Regions from separate parts of the Rhizobium sp. NLR10b genome, predicted to be linked through region 1. Evidence: predicted binding sites of a transcription regulator. Region 1 holds the regulator's gene; the other holds the start of a gene.
What was found. Region 1 encodes PhoB, which activates phosphate uptake and scavenging genes when phosphate is short. Its sites were predicted from a motif close to TGTCATNNANCTGTCAT; they were not measured.
Positions count from the first base shown of each region.

Region 2: the regulator PhoB is predicted to act here: its motif matches at 2,589-2,605, upstream of phnF (phosphonate metabolism transcriptional regulator PhnF).

Region 1 covers NZ_JABDWV010000003.1:260,281-267,830, forward strand. Annotated here, with positions in the region: gene HJB91_RS06175 (substrate-binding domain-containing protein) at 1-941, shown strand, start outside; gene pstC (phosphate ABC transporter permease subunit PstC) at 1,109-2,590, shown strand; gene pstA (phosphate ABC transporter permease PstA) at 2,587-3,909, shown strand; gene pstB (phosphate ABC transporter ATP-binding protein PstB) at 3,925-4,740, shown strand; gene phoU (phosphate signaling complex protein PhoU) at 4,784-5,497, shown strand; gene phoB (phosphate regulon transcriptional regulator PhoB) at 5,658-6,341, shown strand; gene HJB91_RS06205 (GcrA family cell cycle regulator) at 6,635-7,168, opposite strand.
Region 2 covers NZ_JABDWV010000018.1:52,463-60,012, forward strand. Annotated here, with positions in the region: gene HJB91_RS25845 (ABC transporter ATP-binding protein) at 1-276, shown strand, start outside; gene dapB (4-hydroxy-tetrahydrodipicolinate reductase) at 292-1,116, shown strand; gene HJB91_RS25855 (2,3-bisphosphoglycerate-dependent phosphoglycerate mutase) at 1,138-1,773, shown strand; gene phnF (phosphonate metabolism transcriptional regulator PhnF) at 1,828-2,565, opposite strand; gene phnG (phosphonate C-P lyase system protein PhnG) at 2,676-3,152, shown strand; gene phnH (phosphonate C-P lyase system protein PhnH) at 3,152-3,760, shown strand; gene HJB91_RS25875 (carbon-phosphorus lyase complex subunit PhnI) at 3,765-4,871, shown strand; gene HJB91_RS25880 (alpha-D-ribose 1-methylphosphonate 5-phosphate C-P-lyase PhnJ) at 4,868-5,743, shown strand; gene phnK (phosphonate C-P lyase system protein PhnK) at 5,740-6,516, shown strand; gene phnL (phosphonate C-P lyase system protein PhnL) at 6,541-7,248, shown strand; gene HJB91_RS25895 (DapH/DapD/GlmU-related protein) at 7,245-7,550, shown strand, end outside.

The DNA of each region.
Region 1 (7,550 bases):
CGTCCACCGTCCTGCCTTACGCCAAGATCGTTGCCGAATCCTTCGGCGAGACCTTCACCAACTTCAAGACGCCGGTCGTCGAATCCGGCGGCACGGGCGCTGGCCTGAAGGAATTCTGCAAGGGCGTCGGCGAAGACACCATCGACATCGCCAACGCTTCGCGTCCGATCAACAAGAACGAGGCCGAAGCCTGCAAGGCCGCCGGCGTAACCGACGTCCAGGAAGTCAAGATCGGTTATGACGGCATCGTCTTCGCAACCGACTCGTCCAACCCTGATGTCGCTTACGTTCCGGCCGACATCTACAAGGCACTCGCTGCCCAGGTCGTCGTCGACGGCAAGCTCGTCGCCAACCCCTACAAGAAGTGGTCGGAAGTCAATCCGAAGCTCCCGGCCGTTGACATCGCCGCCTATATCCCGGGCGAAAAGCACGGCACGCGCGAAGTCTTCGAACAGAACGTTCTTGCCGCCGGCTGCAAGGCTTCGGGCGCTCTCGACGTCATCGCCAAGGAAATCTCCGACAAGGCCGCCCAGACCAAGGCTTGCGTCGCGGTCCGCAAGGACGGCGCTGCGGTCGACATCGACGGCGACTATCCGGAAACCCTCGCACGCATCGCGGCCAACAAGACCGGCGTCGGCGTATTCGGCCTTTCCTTCTATGAAAACAACGCCGACAAGCTGAAGGTCGCCAGCGTGAACGGTATCGTTCCGTCCACCGAAACGATCGCCAACGGCACCTACCCGGTTTCCCGCCCGCTGTTCTTCTATGTCAAGAAGGCACATCTCGGCGCCGTTCCGGGCCTGAAGGAATACGTCAGCTTCTTCGTATCCGACCAGATGATCGGCCCTGACGGCCCGCTGGCCGAATACGGCCTCGTTGCCGCTCCGGATGCCGAGCGCGACGCGATCCGCAAGGACGTCGAAGCTGGTAAGTCCATGTAATGACTTTGCCGGCGCGGTGCTTCAAAGCCCGCGCCGGCATCGTTTATGGCCCTGTGTCCCGGTCTTTCCGCGGCAGGGTTGAATTCCTTCTCCATGATTGGAAGCCGAAGGCAGGCTGATGAAGCCGCCCGCGCTTTTTGGGGGCCACGGGCCTGGGGACGTAACGAATGAGCACATCCGTCATACTTCTGTGCCTTGTGGCGATCGGCGCCGTCGCCTATCTGGTCGCGCGCGGCCGTGCCGCAGCCCTTGCCGGAGGCAGGTCCTCCGCACTGCATTCCCGGCCGGCCTATTACGGCGCCTATGCCGCGATCTGGACGGTTCTTCCCGCCCTCGTCGTCCTCTGCGTCTGGCTCTCCGTCAGCCCCGGCGTCATCCAGTCCTCGGTGCGCGGCACTTTCCCTGCCGAGGTCAAGGCGCAGGCCGCGGTCGAACAGGATCTGAGCTATTCGATGGTGGCGACGGTCGCGCGCGGCCTGACGATGCTGACATCGGACGAAGCCGCCGCGGTGGCAAACGATCCGGCCGCCCTGCAGGCCAAGCTCAGCGAAAAGGGCGTGCCGCTCGCCGGCCAGCCGCAGCCATACATGGTCGAGGCCGCCAAGACGCTCAATTCCATGAGCATGACGAGCCGCCTCGCCATGACCGCGATCGTCTTCATTCTGGCCGTTGCCGGCGCCTTTTATGCGCTGCGCGCCATCGCGCCGCGCTTCCGCGCCCGCAACCGCGTCGAGCGCGTCATGCTTTGGGGCCTGCTGCTCGCCTCCTCGATCGCCATCCTGACGACGGTCGGCATCGTGCTGTCGATGCTGTCGGAAGCGGTTCGCTTCTTTGCCGTCGTTCCCGCCGGCGATTTCTTTTTCGGCACTGTCTGGGATCCGCGCTTTGCCGGCGCCGGCAGCTCGTCCTTCGGCCAGTTCGGCCTGATCCCGCTCCTGCTCGGCACGCTTTATATCGGCCTGGTCGCCATGCTGGTAGCCGTGCCGGTCGGTCTCTTCGCCGCCATCTACATGGCCGAATACGCCTCGCCGAAGGTGCGCGGCGTCTCCAAGCCGCTGCTCGAAGTGCTCGCCGGCATCCCGACGATTGTCTACGGCTTCTTCGCCCTCGTCACCGTCGGCCCCTTCCTGCGCGATTTCTCCGCGCAGATCAGCGGCCTGCTCTCCGGCAACTATTCGAACTTCATCCAGGCACAGAGCGTTCTGACCGCCGGTATCGTCATGGGCATCATGCTGATCCCCTACGTTTCCTCGCTGTCGGACGACATCATCACCGCCGTACCGCGGGCGCTGCGCGACGGTTCGCTCGGTCTCGGCGCCACACGCTCCGAAACCATCAAGAAGGTGGTCCTGCCGGCGGCACTTCCCGGCATCGTCGGCGCGCTGCTGATGACCGCCTCGCGCGCCATCGGCGAAACCATGATCGTCGTGCTGGCCGCAGGTGTTGCCGCCCGCATTCAGATCAACCCCTTCGAGCCGATGACCACGGTGACCGTCAAGATCGTCAATCAGCTGACAGGCGACCTCGAGTTCACCTCGCCGCAGACGCTGGTCGCCTTTGCGCTTGGCATCACGCTGTTCTGCATCACGCTTAGCCTCAACATCTATGCGCTCTACATCGTGCGCAAATATCGGGAGCAGTACGAATGACGAACATTGTTTCTCCCGCCGTCGGTGTCACCGTTTCCAAGGCGCCTGCCCGCCGTGACATCGGCATCAAGCGCCGCTATGCCGCCGAGCGCCGGTTCCAGGCCTACGGCATCGCCGCCATTGCCTTCGGCCTCATCTTTCTCTTCGTCCTGCTGTGGACGGTGATCGGCAAAGGCTACACCGCCTTCCAGCAGACGACGATCACCCTGCCGATCGAATTCGCCGAAAAGACGATCGATCCGAACGGCAAGCGGGCGACCGATCCTTCGGTGCTGATCGCCGCCAACTATCCGGTTCTGCTGCGCGACGCGATCGTCAAGCAGCTGAACATCAATGCATCGAGCCGTCCGGATGTGCGCGATGCAACCGCCATGCTCTCCAAGAGCGCGCCGATCCAGCTGCGCGATCTGGTCGTCGCCGATCCCTCGATCATCGGCAAGACGGTCAATGTCACCCTGCTCGCTGATGCCAATATTGACAGTGCCAACAAGGGCCAGATCGATCTTTCCGTCGATGAGAAGAACCGCAAGGTCAACGACAAGCAGGTCAACTGGATGAACCAGATGAAGGCGGGCGGCGTTCTCCAGAAGCAATTCAACAGCGGCCTCTTCGTCAACGGCAATTCCAGCCGCCCGGAGGCCGCCGGCCTCGGCGTTGCCCTCATCGGCTCGCTTTACTTGATGCTGATCGTGCTCGTTCTGTCGCTGCCGATCGGCGTCGCCGCCTCGATCTATCTCGAGGAGTTTGCGCCGAAGAACAGGCTGACGGACCTGATCGAGGTCAACATCAACAATCTCGCCGCCGTCCCGTCGATCGTCTACGGTCTGCTCGGCCTTTCCGTCTTCATCAACTTCATCGGCCTGCCGCGCTCGGCTTCGCTGGTCGGTGGCCTGGTGCTGACGCTGATGACCCTGCCGACGATCATCATCGCCACCCGCGCGGCTCTGCGCGCCGTGCCGCCTTCGATCCGCGCCGCAGCGCTCGGCCTCGGCGCCTCGAAGATGCAGATGGTGTTCCACCATGTCCTGCCGCTTGCCATGCCCGGCATCCTCACCGGCACGATCATCGGCCTGGCGCACGCGCTTGGCGAAACCGCGCCGCTGCTCTTGATCGGCATGGTCGCCTTCGTCGCCAATGCGCCCACGACACCGCTCGAGCCCTCGACGGCCTTGCCCGTGCAGGTCTATATGTGGGCGAACGAGGCCGAACGTGCCTTCGTGGAGCGTACTTCGGGTGCCATCATCGTCCTGCTCCTGTTCCTGATCGTCATGAACATGGGCGCCATCCTCTTGCGTCGTCGCTTCGAGCGCCGCTGGTAAACGGAGTTAAACATCATGAACATGCTGACGGAAGCTGCAGTTGAAAAGGCGCTGGATCAGAAGATGAGCAACGTCCCGTATAAAATGATTGGACAGGATGTCTCCGTATATTACGGCGAGAAGCGCGCGCTTTTCGACGTGAACCTGAACATCCGCGAAAACACCGTAACCGCCCTGATCGGCCCCTCGGGCTGCGGCAAGTCGACCTTCCTGCGAAGCCTCAACCGCATGAACGACACGATCGAAGGCTGCCGCGTCACCGGCAAGATCACGCTCGACAGCGACGACATCTATGATCCGGATATCGACGTGGTCGAACTTCGCGCCCGCGTCGGCATGGTTTTCCAGAAGCCGAACCCGTTCCCGAAGTCGATCTACGAAAACGTCTCCTACGGCCCGCGCATCCACGGTCTCGCCAAGTCGAAGGCCGATCTCGACCAGATCGTCGAGAGCAGCCTGCAGCGCGCCGGCCTGTGGAACGAGGTCAAGGACCGCGTGCACGAATCCGGCACCGGCCTCTCCGGCGGTCAGCAGCAGCGCCTGTGCATTGCCCGCGCCGTCGCCGTCAGCCCGGAGGTCATCCTGATGGACGAACCCTGCTCGGCCCTTGATCCGATTGCCACCGCCAAGGTCGAGGAGCTGATCCACGAGTTGCGCGAGAACTACACGATCGTCATCGTCACCCACTCCATGCAGCAGGCCGCGCGTGTTTCGCAGCGCACCGCCATGTTCCACCTCGGCAACCTCGTCGAGGAGAACGACACCGACAAGATGTTCACCAACCCCGACGATCCACGCACCCAGGATTACATCATGGGTCGCTTCGGCTGATCCCGGCGACACGAAGCTTTCCGTTATTCGAGGACAAAGCCCCATGGCATCGACACATATTTATTCCGCCTATGATGATGATCTGAAGTTCCTCTCCAGGCGGATTTCCGAAATGGGCGGCCTGGCCGAACAGATGGTCGCGGAATCCGTCCGGGCGCTGGTCAACGGCGATACGGCGCTGGCGCAAAAGGTCATTTCCGACGATGTGATCCTCGATCACACCGAACGCGAGATTGGCGACAAGGCGATCGTCACCATCGCCCGCCGTCAGCCGATGGCCTCGGACCTGCGCGAGATCATGGGTTCGATCCGCATCGCCGCCGATCTCGAACGCGTCGGCGACCTCGGCAAGAACACCGCCAAGCGCGTCATCGCCGTGCAGAGCACAGGCGTGCCGCGCAAGCTCGCCCGCGGCCTCGAGCACCTCTCCGAGCTGGCGCTCGTCCAGCTCAAGGAAGTGCTCGACGTCTATACGACACGCGCCGCCGACAAGGCGACCGCCATCCGCGAACGCGACAACGAGATCGACGCGATGTACACCTCGCTGTTCCGCGAGCTCTTGACCTACATGATGGAAGATCCGCGCAACATCACGAGCTGCACGCATCTGCTCTTTTGCGCCAAGAACATCGAGCGCATCGGCGACCATGCCACCAACATCGCCGAGACGATTTACTACATGGCGACGGGCGCCCAGCCGGAAGGCGATCGTCCGAAGGATGACAGTGCCAACACCGTCGGCGCCGCGACGGAATAATTGTTCCGAACGAGCCGCCCGGGCCAGCCGCCCGGACCAGTCACTTGCGTGCGCGCCCGTTCGGGGCGCGCAAAGAGGTCGCAGCCAATTTCTGTATTTGCGCAGGACGCCTGCTTAAATCGTCCCGGTTTAACGCTTGTGCGCGAGGAGACGGACACGCATGATCCCGAGAGTCGCAGTTGTTGAAGACGAGGAAGCGCTGAGCGTGCTTCTTCGCTATAATCTTGAGGCGGAAGGCTTTGAGGTCGATACCATCCTGCGCGGCGACGAGGCCGAGATCAGGCTTCAGGAGCGCACGCCCGACCTTCTCATCCTCGACTGGATGCTGCCCGGCGTCTCCGGCATCGAACTCTGCCGGCGCCTGCGCATGCGGCCGGAAACCGAGCGGCTGCCGATCATCATGCTGACGGCGCGCGGCGAGGAGAGCGAGCGTGTGCGCGGACTGTCCACCGGCGCCGACGATTACGTCGTCAAGCCCTTCTCGACCCCCGAGCTCGTCGCCCGCGTCAAGGCGATGCTGCGTCGGGCCCGTCCCGAGGTGCTGTCCTCGGTGCTGAAATGCGGCGATATCGAGCTCGACCGCGAAACCCATCGTGTCCACCGCAAGAGCCGCGAAGTCCGCCTCGGCCCGACCGAATTCCGGCTGCTGGAATTCCTGATGTCGTCGCCGGGCCGGGTCTTTTCCCGTTCGCAGCTGCTGGACGGCGTCTGGGGCCACGACATCTATGTCGACGAACGCACCGTCGACGTCCATGTCGGCCGCCTGCGCAAGGCGCTGAATTTCTCCAACATGCAGGACGTCATCCGCACCGTCCGCGGCGCCGGTTATTCGATGGAGGCCTGAAGGCTGAGGGAGTGTGGGGTTGGCGTTCCCGCCAAACGCACGGCAGTACGGCTTGTGAGGCCCGCCTTGTCGTCCATCGTCGCCGCTGCGGAGCCAGCGTCGTTGCGCCGGCGAGGCTTATGCGTCTCGGCACCACCTTTCCATCGCGCCTGCAAAGCCGACTTGTCCCGGCGCCACCTCTCCTCCGTCAAGCCCTGGCATGACGGAGTGTGGGGGTTGCTAAACGCAAAGGTCACTTCCCACTCGAATAAGAAACGGCGGCCCGTTTTTTATGTCTGGCTATACCGGTCCGCTCAGCTGACCCGCGCCGCCGCCCGGCGGCGTTCGTTGATCGGCTGATAGGCAAGCTTCTGATGATAGCTGCAATAGGGCGAATTGTCCGGGGATTCGCAGCCGCAGAAATGGAAATCTTCCTTGAGCGGATCGCCGACCGGCCACTTGCAGGTGCGTTCGGTGAGCTCCGTCAGGCCGAGGCGGCGGGAAATCGGCACCACCACGTTGCCCTTCGGCACATATTCCATTTCCTCGACTGTATCGATCTCGATCTCTTCCTTCAGCAGGGTTGCGCCCTGCTGGCGGGTCACGGTGCGGGTGGCGATCCGGGAGGCGTAGTTCGGCGCGCGCGGCGCGGATGTCTGGCGCTTCGGCGTGCGCGCCGCGGTGGCCGTGCCGCCGGCCTTGGCGCGGCCGGGAAGGCTGAGCCTGTGCACCTTGCCGATAACGGCGTTTCGGCTGACCCCGCCAAGCTGCGCAGCAATCTGGCTGGCGCTCAGTCCTTCGGCCCAAAGCTTCTTGAGTTTCTCGACCCGCTCGTCTGTCCAGTTCATGCCCTGTCTCCACCTTTTGCGTTGGTGATGGCAGAATCCCTCACCGTTGTCCCGGAAGCCTCCGAAACAAGAAACGCTTGATCAATTTTGGTGACTAGTTCCGCCGCATGCAGTCTAGTAATTGAACTTTAACCTAGTGTGAGGCTGACTCCGTGACAAGAGTCGCGGGAATCCGGATGAATCGAATTTCAAGTTTTTCCCCAACTTGCTGCCTCTGCGTGTCATTTCTGCAATAATGCCTGTTGAAGGCCGAAAGTGCCCCTGTACAAGCTTGCGGCATACGCTAAGGCCGCAGTTTTGTTGACATTGCAGCGCGAAAAGGAAATAGTACCGCTCGCCGCCGAAAGGCGGCATTTTTGATTTTTCGGACCTGGTTTTGTTA
Region 2 (7,550 bases), on a different contig from region 1:
AATGCACCGATCCTGCTGCTCGACGAGGCGACCTCCGCCCTCGACACCGAATCCGAGGCCGCCGTGCAGAAGGCGCTCGACGAGGCGATGACCGGGCGCACCGTGGTGGTGATCGCCCATCGGCTATCGACCGTGGTGCGCGCCGACAAGATCGTCGTCATGCAGCAGGGCCGGGTCGTCGAGGAGGGCAATCATGAGACGCTTGCGAAGGTCAGCGACGGTCTTTACGCTCGCCTCAACAATCTGCAGAGGCCCTCGGCCTCGGATTCATACTAAGCTGGCGAGACTGACATGAGCGATGCTGCGATGAAACTGGTGGTGGTCGGCGCAGCGGGACGCATGGGGCAGACGCTGATCCGGCTCATTCATTCCATGGAAGGCGTGATGCTGCATGCCGCCGTCGAACGTGCCGGCTCGCCCTTCGTCGGCAAGGATGCCGGTGAAATTGCCGGGCTCGGCCCGACCGGCGTCATCATCGGCGACGATCCGCTCCAGGCTTTCCTGCATGCCGAAGGCGTGCTCGATTTCACCGCGCCTGCCGCCACGGTGGAGTTTTCCGGTCTCGCCGCTCAGGCCCGCATCGTCCATGTCATCGGCACGACAGGCTGCTCGACCGAGGACAACGCGAAGATCGCCGCCGCGGCACGCCATGCCCGCGTCGTCAAGTCTGGCAATATGAGCCTCGGCGTCAATCTGCTCAGCGTTCTGGCCGAGCAGGCGGCACGAGCGCTCGATCCGGCGGACTGGGACATCGAAATCCTGGAAATGCACCACAAGCACAAAGTCGATGCTCCTTCCGGCACCGCCCTTCTCTTCGGCGAAGCGGCAGCCAAGGGCCGCAGTATCGATCTTGCCTCAAAATCGGTGAGGGTCCGCGACGGCCACACCGGCGCGCGCGAAGTCGGCACGATCGGTTTTGCGACGCTGCGCGGCGGCTCGGTCATCGGCGAGCATTCCGTGCTTTTTGCCGGAGAAGGCGAAATCGTCACCCTGTCGCACAGCGCGGCAGACCGCTCGATCTTCGCGCGCGGCGCGATCAAGGCGGCGCTCTGGGCGCGCGACAAGAAGCCAGGTTTCTATTCCATGCTCGACGTGCTCGGGCTTTCTTCCCAATAACGACATATCGGAGGCATATTCATGAGCGGTACCCTCGTCCTCGTTCGCCACGGCCAGAGTGACTGGAACCTGAAGAATCTCTTCACCGGCTGGAAGGACCCGGATCTGACGGAGCTCGGCATCCAGGAAGCCAACGCCGGCGGCGCCGCACTTGCCGAATACGGGATCAAATTCGACGTCGCCTATACCTCGGCGCTGGTGCGCGCGCAGCACACGCTGAAGCTCATCCTCGACAAGGTCGGCCAGCCCGACCTCGAGACGATCCGCGACCAGGCGCTGAACGAGCGCGACTACGGCGATCTCTCCGGCCTCAACAAGGATGACGCGCGTGCCAAATGGGGCGAGGAACAGGTTCATATCTGGCGCCGTTCCTATGACGTGCCGCCGCCGGGCGGCGAGAGCCTGCGCGACACCGGCGCCCGTGTCTGGCCTTACTACCTCACGGAAATCCTGCCGCGCGTGCTGCGCGGCGAAAAGGTGCTGGTCGCCGCCCACGGCAATTCGCTGCGCTCGCTGGTCATGGTGCTCGACAAGCTGACCAAAGAAGGCGTGCTCGCCCTCAATCTCGCGACCGGCGTTCCAATGGTCTACAAGCTGAAGGCGGATTCAACCGTGGCTTCAAAGGAAGTTCTGGGCGATATGTCCGGTGCACACTAATTCGGTGAGGCGTGCCGCCGGAAGCGGTCGGCACGCCTGCCTCAACTATTGGCCTCAGTTCTCGATCGTGAACTGCACCCGGTCGGCGGCGAAACGGCTGATCGAATATTGCACCGGCACGCCGTCGAGATCGGTGTTCATTGCCTTGGCGATCAGCAGGATCGCGCCGGGGGTGAGTTCCAGGTCGGCAAGGTCGGCTGTCCCGGCATGGGCAGCCGTCACCTCGGTTGTCGCGCGGACATAATCCGCCACGCCAAGCTCGGCGAAAGCCTTGGTGATCGATTCATGCTTGCGGTAGGCCTCGCCGATCCCGGCGAAACGTTCGGCGGGAAACCAGCTCGTCGCTTTTGAAACCGGCCGCCTGTCGGCATGGCGCAATGTTTCCAGCCGGATCACTTGCTCGCCCTGTTTCACACCCAACCAGCGGGCAACCTCGGCGCTCGCCTCCTCCTGCGCCTCATCGAGCAGAAGACCACGCGTCTCGCGCGCCTGATCGCCGATGCCGGCAGTGAAGCGCGTGCGCCGGGTGATCGGGAAGTTCAGCCGCTGCTTGCGCTCGATCAGCGTGCCGCGGCCTTGCACCGCGCGCACGATCCCCTCCTGCGCCAGCGCCGCCAGCGCACTGCGCACCGTATGCCTGTTAACGCCGAATTGCAGCGCCAGCACCGTTTCCGGCGGCACCATTCTCGTTTCGTCATAGGCTCCGTTGCCGATCGCCTCGCGAATTCGATCGGCGATCTGACGCCAGAGCGCCACACCTGTCTGCCTCTGCACCTGCTTCAGTCCTGCCATTCTGCCCCTGCCTTGCCCCACGATGTCACACGCTTGTCACGACACCGATTTAAGGCTAGGTATAACTTGTATGGTTGTCTATATCAATAGACATTTCGAGGAAAGCAGCGATGATATCAGCGGACAAGGAAGACGCCGCGTCGCAAACGGTCTCGGAGCGCAAACGCGCCGCCGATCTGTTGGCGCGAGCGGAACGGAGCGAACTCCAGGCAGTCTGGGACGCATTGCCGCAAAAGCCCGTGGCTTATCCGGTGCGCGGACCGGAGACCGGACTTGTAATGGTGCGCGGCCGCATCGGCGGCGGCGGAGCTCCTTTCAATCTCGGCGAGGTGACGATGACACGCGCGACGGTGCGGCTCGAGTCCGGTTCCATCGGTCATGCGCAGGCGCTCGGCACCGACCGGGAGAAGGCCCGTCTTGCGGCGATCTTCGACGCGCTCTGGCAGGAGGAGACGAGCAAGAATTTTGTCGAACAGGCACTGCTTTTGCCGATTGCCGCGCGCATCGCCGCCACTGAGCGCCGCAAGGCGGATGAGACGGCGGCAACCCGCGTCGATTTCTTCACCATGGTGCGGGGAGACAACTGATGGGTCTTGCGACAGAAGCTTTGATCGGCGGTTTTGCCGACCCGGTTTTCCATGCACAGAGCGTCTTCAAGATGCTGATGGACGGCATGGCCCGTCCCGGCGCCATTCAGACCATTGAGCCCGATATCGCTCCGCCGGCGCCGCTCGGCATTGCCGCCGGCGCGATCGCGCTCACGCTTTGCGACCACGACACGCCGGTCTGGCTTACCACGGGACTGGCGAAATCCGCCATGCCGGAGTGGCTCGGCTTCCACACTGGCGCGCCGCTGACCGCCGAGAAGGCCGATGCGCATTTTGCCTTCATTGAGGCGGGCATTACGCTTTGCTCCTTCGGCCTGTTTGCATCAGGCACACAGGAATATCCCGACCGTTCGACGACTGTTGTCATCGAACTTCCCGAACTCGACGGCGGACGCAGGCTGGCGCTGATGGGTCCGGGCATCAAGAGTGTCGTGGAGATCGGGCCGGCCAGCCTGCCGGAGACCTTCCTCAGACTCTGGAGCGAGAACCGGGCGCTCTTCCCGCGCGGCGTCGACATCGTGTTGACCTCAGGCAGACACTTCGTCTGCCTGCCGCGCACCACCAAGATCACAGCAACGGAGATCTGAGCTCATGTATGTTGCCGTCAAAGGTGGCGAGGCCGCCATCGCCAATGCCCATCGGCTGCTTGCCGACCGCCGCCGCGGCGACCGTTCGTTGCCGGCGATCGGCATTGAGCAGATCGTCGAACAACTCGCCCTCGCCGTCGACCGCGTCATGGCGGAGGCCTCGCTTTTCGACCGCACGCTCGCCGCCCTCGCCGTGCGCCAGTCGCGCGGCGACATGATCGAGGCGATCTTCCTGCTGCGCGCCTATCGCACGACGTTGCCGCGCTTCGGCTATTCCAAGCCGCTCGAGACAGCTGACATGACGATCGAACGGCGCATCTCGGCGACTTACAAGGATCTGCCGGGCGGCCAGCTGCTTGGGCCTACTTTCGACTATACTCATCGCCTTCTCGATCCGTCGCTGCTTCAGGACGAACTGGTCGAGGCGCCGGCCCGGCGCCCGGCCGAGACCGGCCGCGTCATGCGCGTCTCCGAAATCCTCGGCGAAGAGGGCCTGATCGAGGCCGACGGCGACATGCCCGAAGATCACGAGATCGGAGACCTGACCCGCGAGCCGATGGAATTTCCGATGACCCGCGACCTGCGCCTGCAGGCGCTTTCCCGCGGCGACGAGGGCTTCCTGCTAGCGCTCGGTTATTCCACTCAGCGTGGCTATGGCCGAAACCACCCCTTCACCGGCGAGATCCGCATCGGCGAAGCCGAGGTGGAATTCGACGTGCCGGAGCTCGGTTTCGCCGTCTCGCTTGGCACAATCCAGATCACCGAATGCCAGATGGTCAACCAGTTCAAGGGCTCGGCCAAGGCGCCGCCGCAGTTTACCCGCGGTTACGGCCTGGTCTTCGGACAGAGCGAGCGCAAGGCAATGGCGATGTCGCTGGTCGATCGCGCGCTTCGCGCCGAAGAACTCGGCGAGGATATCACCGCGCCGGCACAGGACGAGGAATTCGTCATTTCGCACTCCGACAATGTCCAGGCGACCGGCTTCGTCGAGCACCTGAAGCTGCCGCATTATGTGGACTTCCAGGCGGAACTCGATCTCGTCCGCCGCATGCGCCGCGAATTCGAAGCCGCCCGCAATGCCGGCGAAGACATGAAGGAAGCCGCCGAATGAGCGATCTCGCCAGCTACAACTTCGCCTATCTCGACGAGCAGACCAAGCGGATGATCCGCCGCGCCATCCTGAAGGCGATCGCTATTCCGGGCTACCAAGTGCCCTTCGCCAGCAGAGAAATGCCGATGCCTTACGGCTGGGGCACCGGCGGCGTGCAGGTGACGGCCTCGATCATCGGGCCTGATGACGTGCTGAAGGTGATCGACCAGGGCGCCGACGACACGACCAATGCCGTTTCGATCCGGGCCTTCTTCCAGAAGGTCGCCAATGTCGCGGTGACGACGCGCACCAGCGAAGCGACGATCATCCAGACGCGCCACCGCATCCCGGAAGAGAAGCTCGGGCCTGGCCAAGTGCTCGTCTACCAGGTGCCTATCCCCGAGCCGCTGCGCTTCCTCGAACCGCGCGAGACCGAGACGCGCAAGATGCATGCGCTGGAAGAATACGGCCTTATGCATGTGAAACTCTACGAGGATATCGCCCGCAACGGCCGCATCGCCACCACCTATGCCTATCCGGTCAAGGTACATGGGCGTTATGTCATGGATCCCTCGCCGACGCCGAAATTCGATAATCCGAAGATGCACAGGTCGGAAGCGCTGCAGCTTTTCGGCGCCGGTCGCGAAAAGCGCATCTATGCCGTGCCGCCCTATACCGATGTCGTCAGCCTGGATTTTGAGGACCATCCCTTCGAGATCCAGCGCTTCGACAGGCCTTGCGCGCTCTGCGGCGCTGAGGAGGTCTACCTCGATGAGGTCATCCTCGATGACAAGGGCGGGCGCATGTTCGTCTGCTCCGATACCGACCATTGCGAAGATCGCCGGGCCCAAGGGCATGCCGGCAAAATGCTGGCCCGGGGGGCTGCAGAATGACCAATATCCCGCTTCTCAAGGTCAACGACCTCTCGAAGTTCTACGGCAAGCGCATCGGCTGCCGGAACGTCTCCTTCGAGCTCTGGCCCGGCGAGGTTCTCGCCATCGTCGGCGAATCCGGTTCGGGCAAGACGACGCTGCTCAATTGCATCTCCACCCGGCTGATGCCGACGACCGGCAGCGTCGAGTACCACATGCGCGACGGCGGCTACCGCGACCTCTACCACATGAACGAGGCCGAACGCCGCTTCCTGATGCGCACCGACTGGGGCTTCGTGCATCAGAACCCGGCCGACGGGCTACGCATGAGCGTCTCTGCCGGCGCCAATGTCGGTGAACGGCTGATGGCGATCGGCGACCGGCACTATGGCAAGATCCGCTCCACCGCCATCGACTGGCTCGAACGCGTCGAGATCGATGCCGATCGCATCGACGATCAGCCGCGCGCCTTTTCCGGCGGCATGCGCCAGCGCCTGCAGATCGCCCGCAACCTCGTCACCGGTCCGCGTCTGGTCTTCATGGACGAGCCGACCGGCGGCCTCGATGTTTCGGTGCAGGCGCGCCTGCTCGATCTGATGCGAGGCCTCGTCAACGATCTTGGCCTCTCGGCCATCATCGTCACCCACGATCTCGCCGTCGCCCGCCTGCTCTCGCACCGCATGATGGTGATGAAGGACGGCTACGTCATCGAACAGGGCCTCACCGACCGCGTGCTCGACGATCCCAGAGAGCCTTACACGCAGCTGCTCGTCTCCTCGATCCTGCAGGTCTGAGCTAGAAACCAGGAAAACCATATCATGCCAACGCCCCTCGTCGTTTCCGAAGTCTCGAAGAGCTTCACCATGCACCTGCGCGACGGCATCAGGCTGCCCGTCGTCTCCGACGTCGCCTTCTCCGTGTCGTCAGGCGAATGCGTCGTTCTCGGCGGCCCCTCAGGCATCGGCAAGAGCTCGCTGCTCAAGATGATCTACGGCAATTATGCCGTCGACACCGGCCAGATCCTCGTCCGCCACGACGGGCGGATCGTCGACCTCGCCGCCGCCGATCCGCGCACCGTGCTCAATGTTCGCCGCGATACGCTCGGCTATGTCAGCCAATTCCTGCGCACCGTACCGCGCGTGGCGGCAATCGACGTGGTGGCCGAGCCGCTCGTGGCGCGCGGCGAAGAAATCGTCGTTGCACGCGAAAAGGCAGGCGCCCTGCTTGCCAGGCTCAACCTGCCGGAGGCGCTTTGGCAACTTCCGCCCGCCACCTTTTCCGGCGGCGAGCAGCAGCGCGTCAACATCGCCCGCGGCTTCATCACCGAGCATACGATCCTGCTTCTCGATGAACCCACAGCCTCGCTGGATGCGAAAAACCGCGCCGTCGTCGTCGGCATGATCGCAGAGAAGAAGAAGGCGGGCGTCGCCCTTCTCGGCATCTTCCATGACGAGGAAGTGCGCGAGGCCGTCGCCGACCGCATCCTCGACGTCCAGCAGTTCTCGCCGAGGATGATTGCCGCATGAGCCGCAAGCTTGGTATCGAGCCCGCCATCCACGAAACGGCCGAGGTCAGCGATTCCACCTTCGGGCGCTATACGGAAGTCTGCGAACGCTGCCGCATCAGCGAGGCGACCTTCGGAGACTATTCCTACATCATGCAGGACGGCGCCGTCTGGTGCGCAACGATCGGCAAGTTCGTCAATATCGCCGCCGCCGTGCGCATCAACGCCACCAACCACCCGACCTGGCGCGCGACTCTGCATCATTTCACCTATCGCGCCGCCAATTACTGGCCGGACGCCGATATGGAGACGGATTTCTTCGCC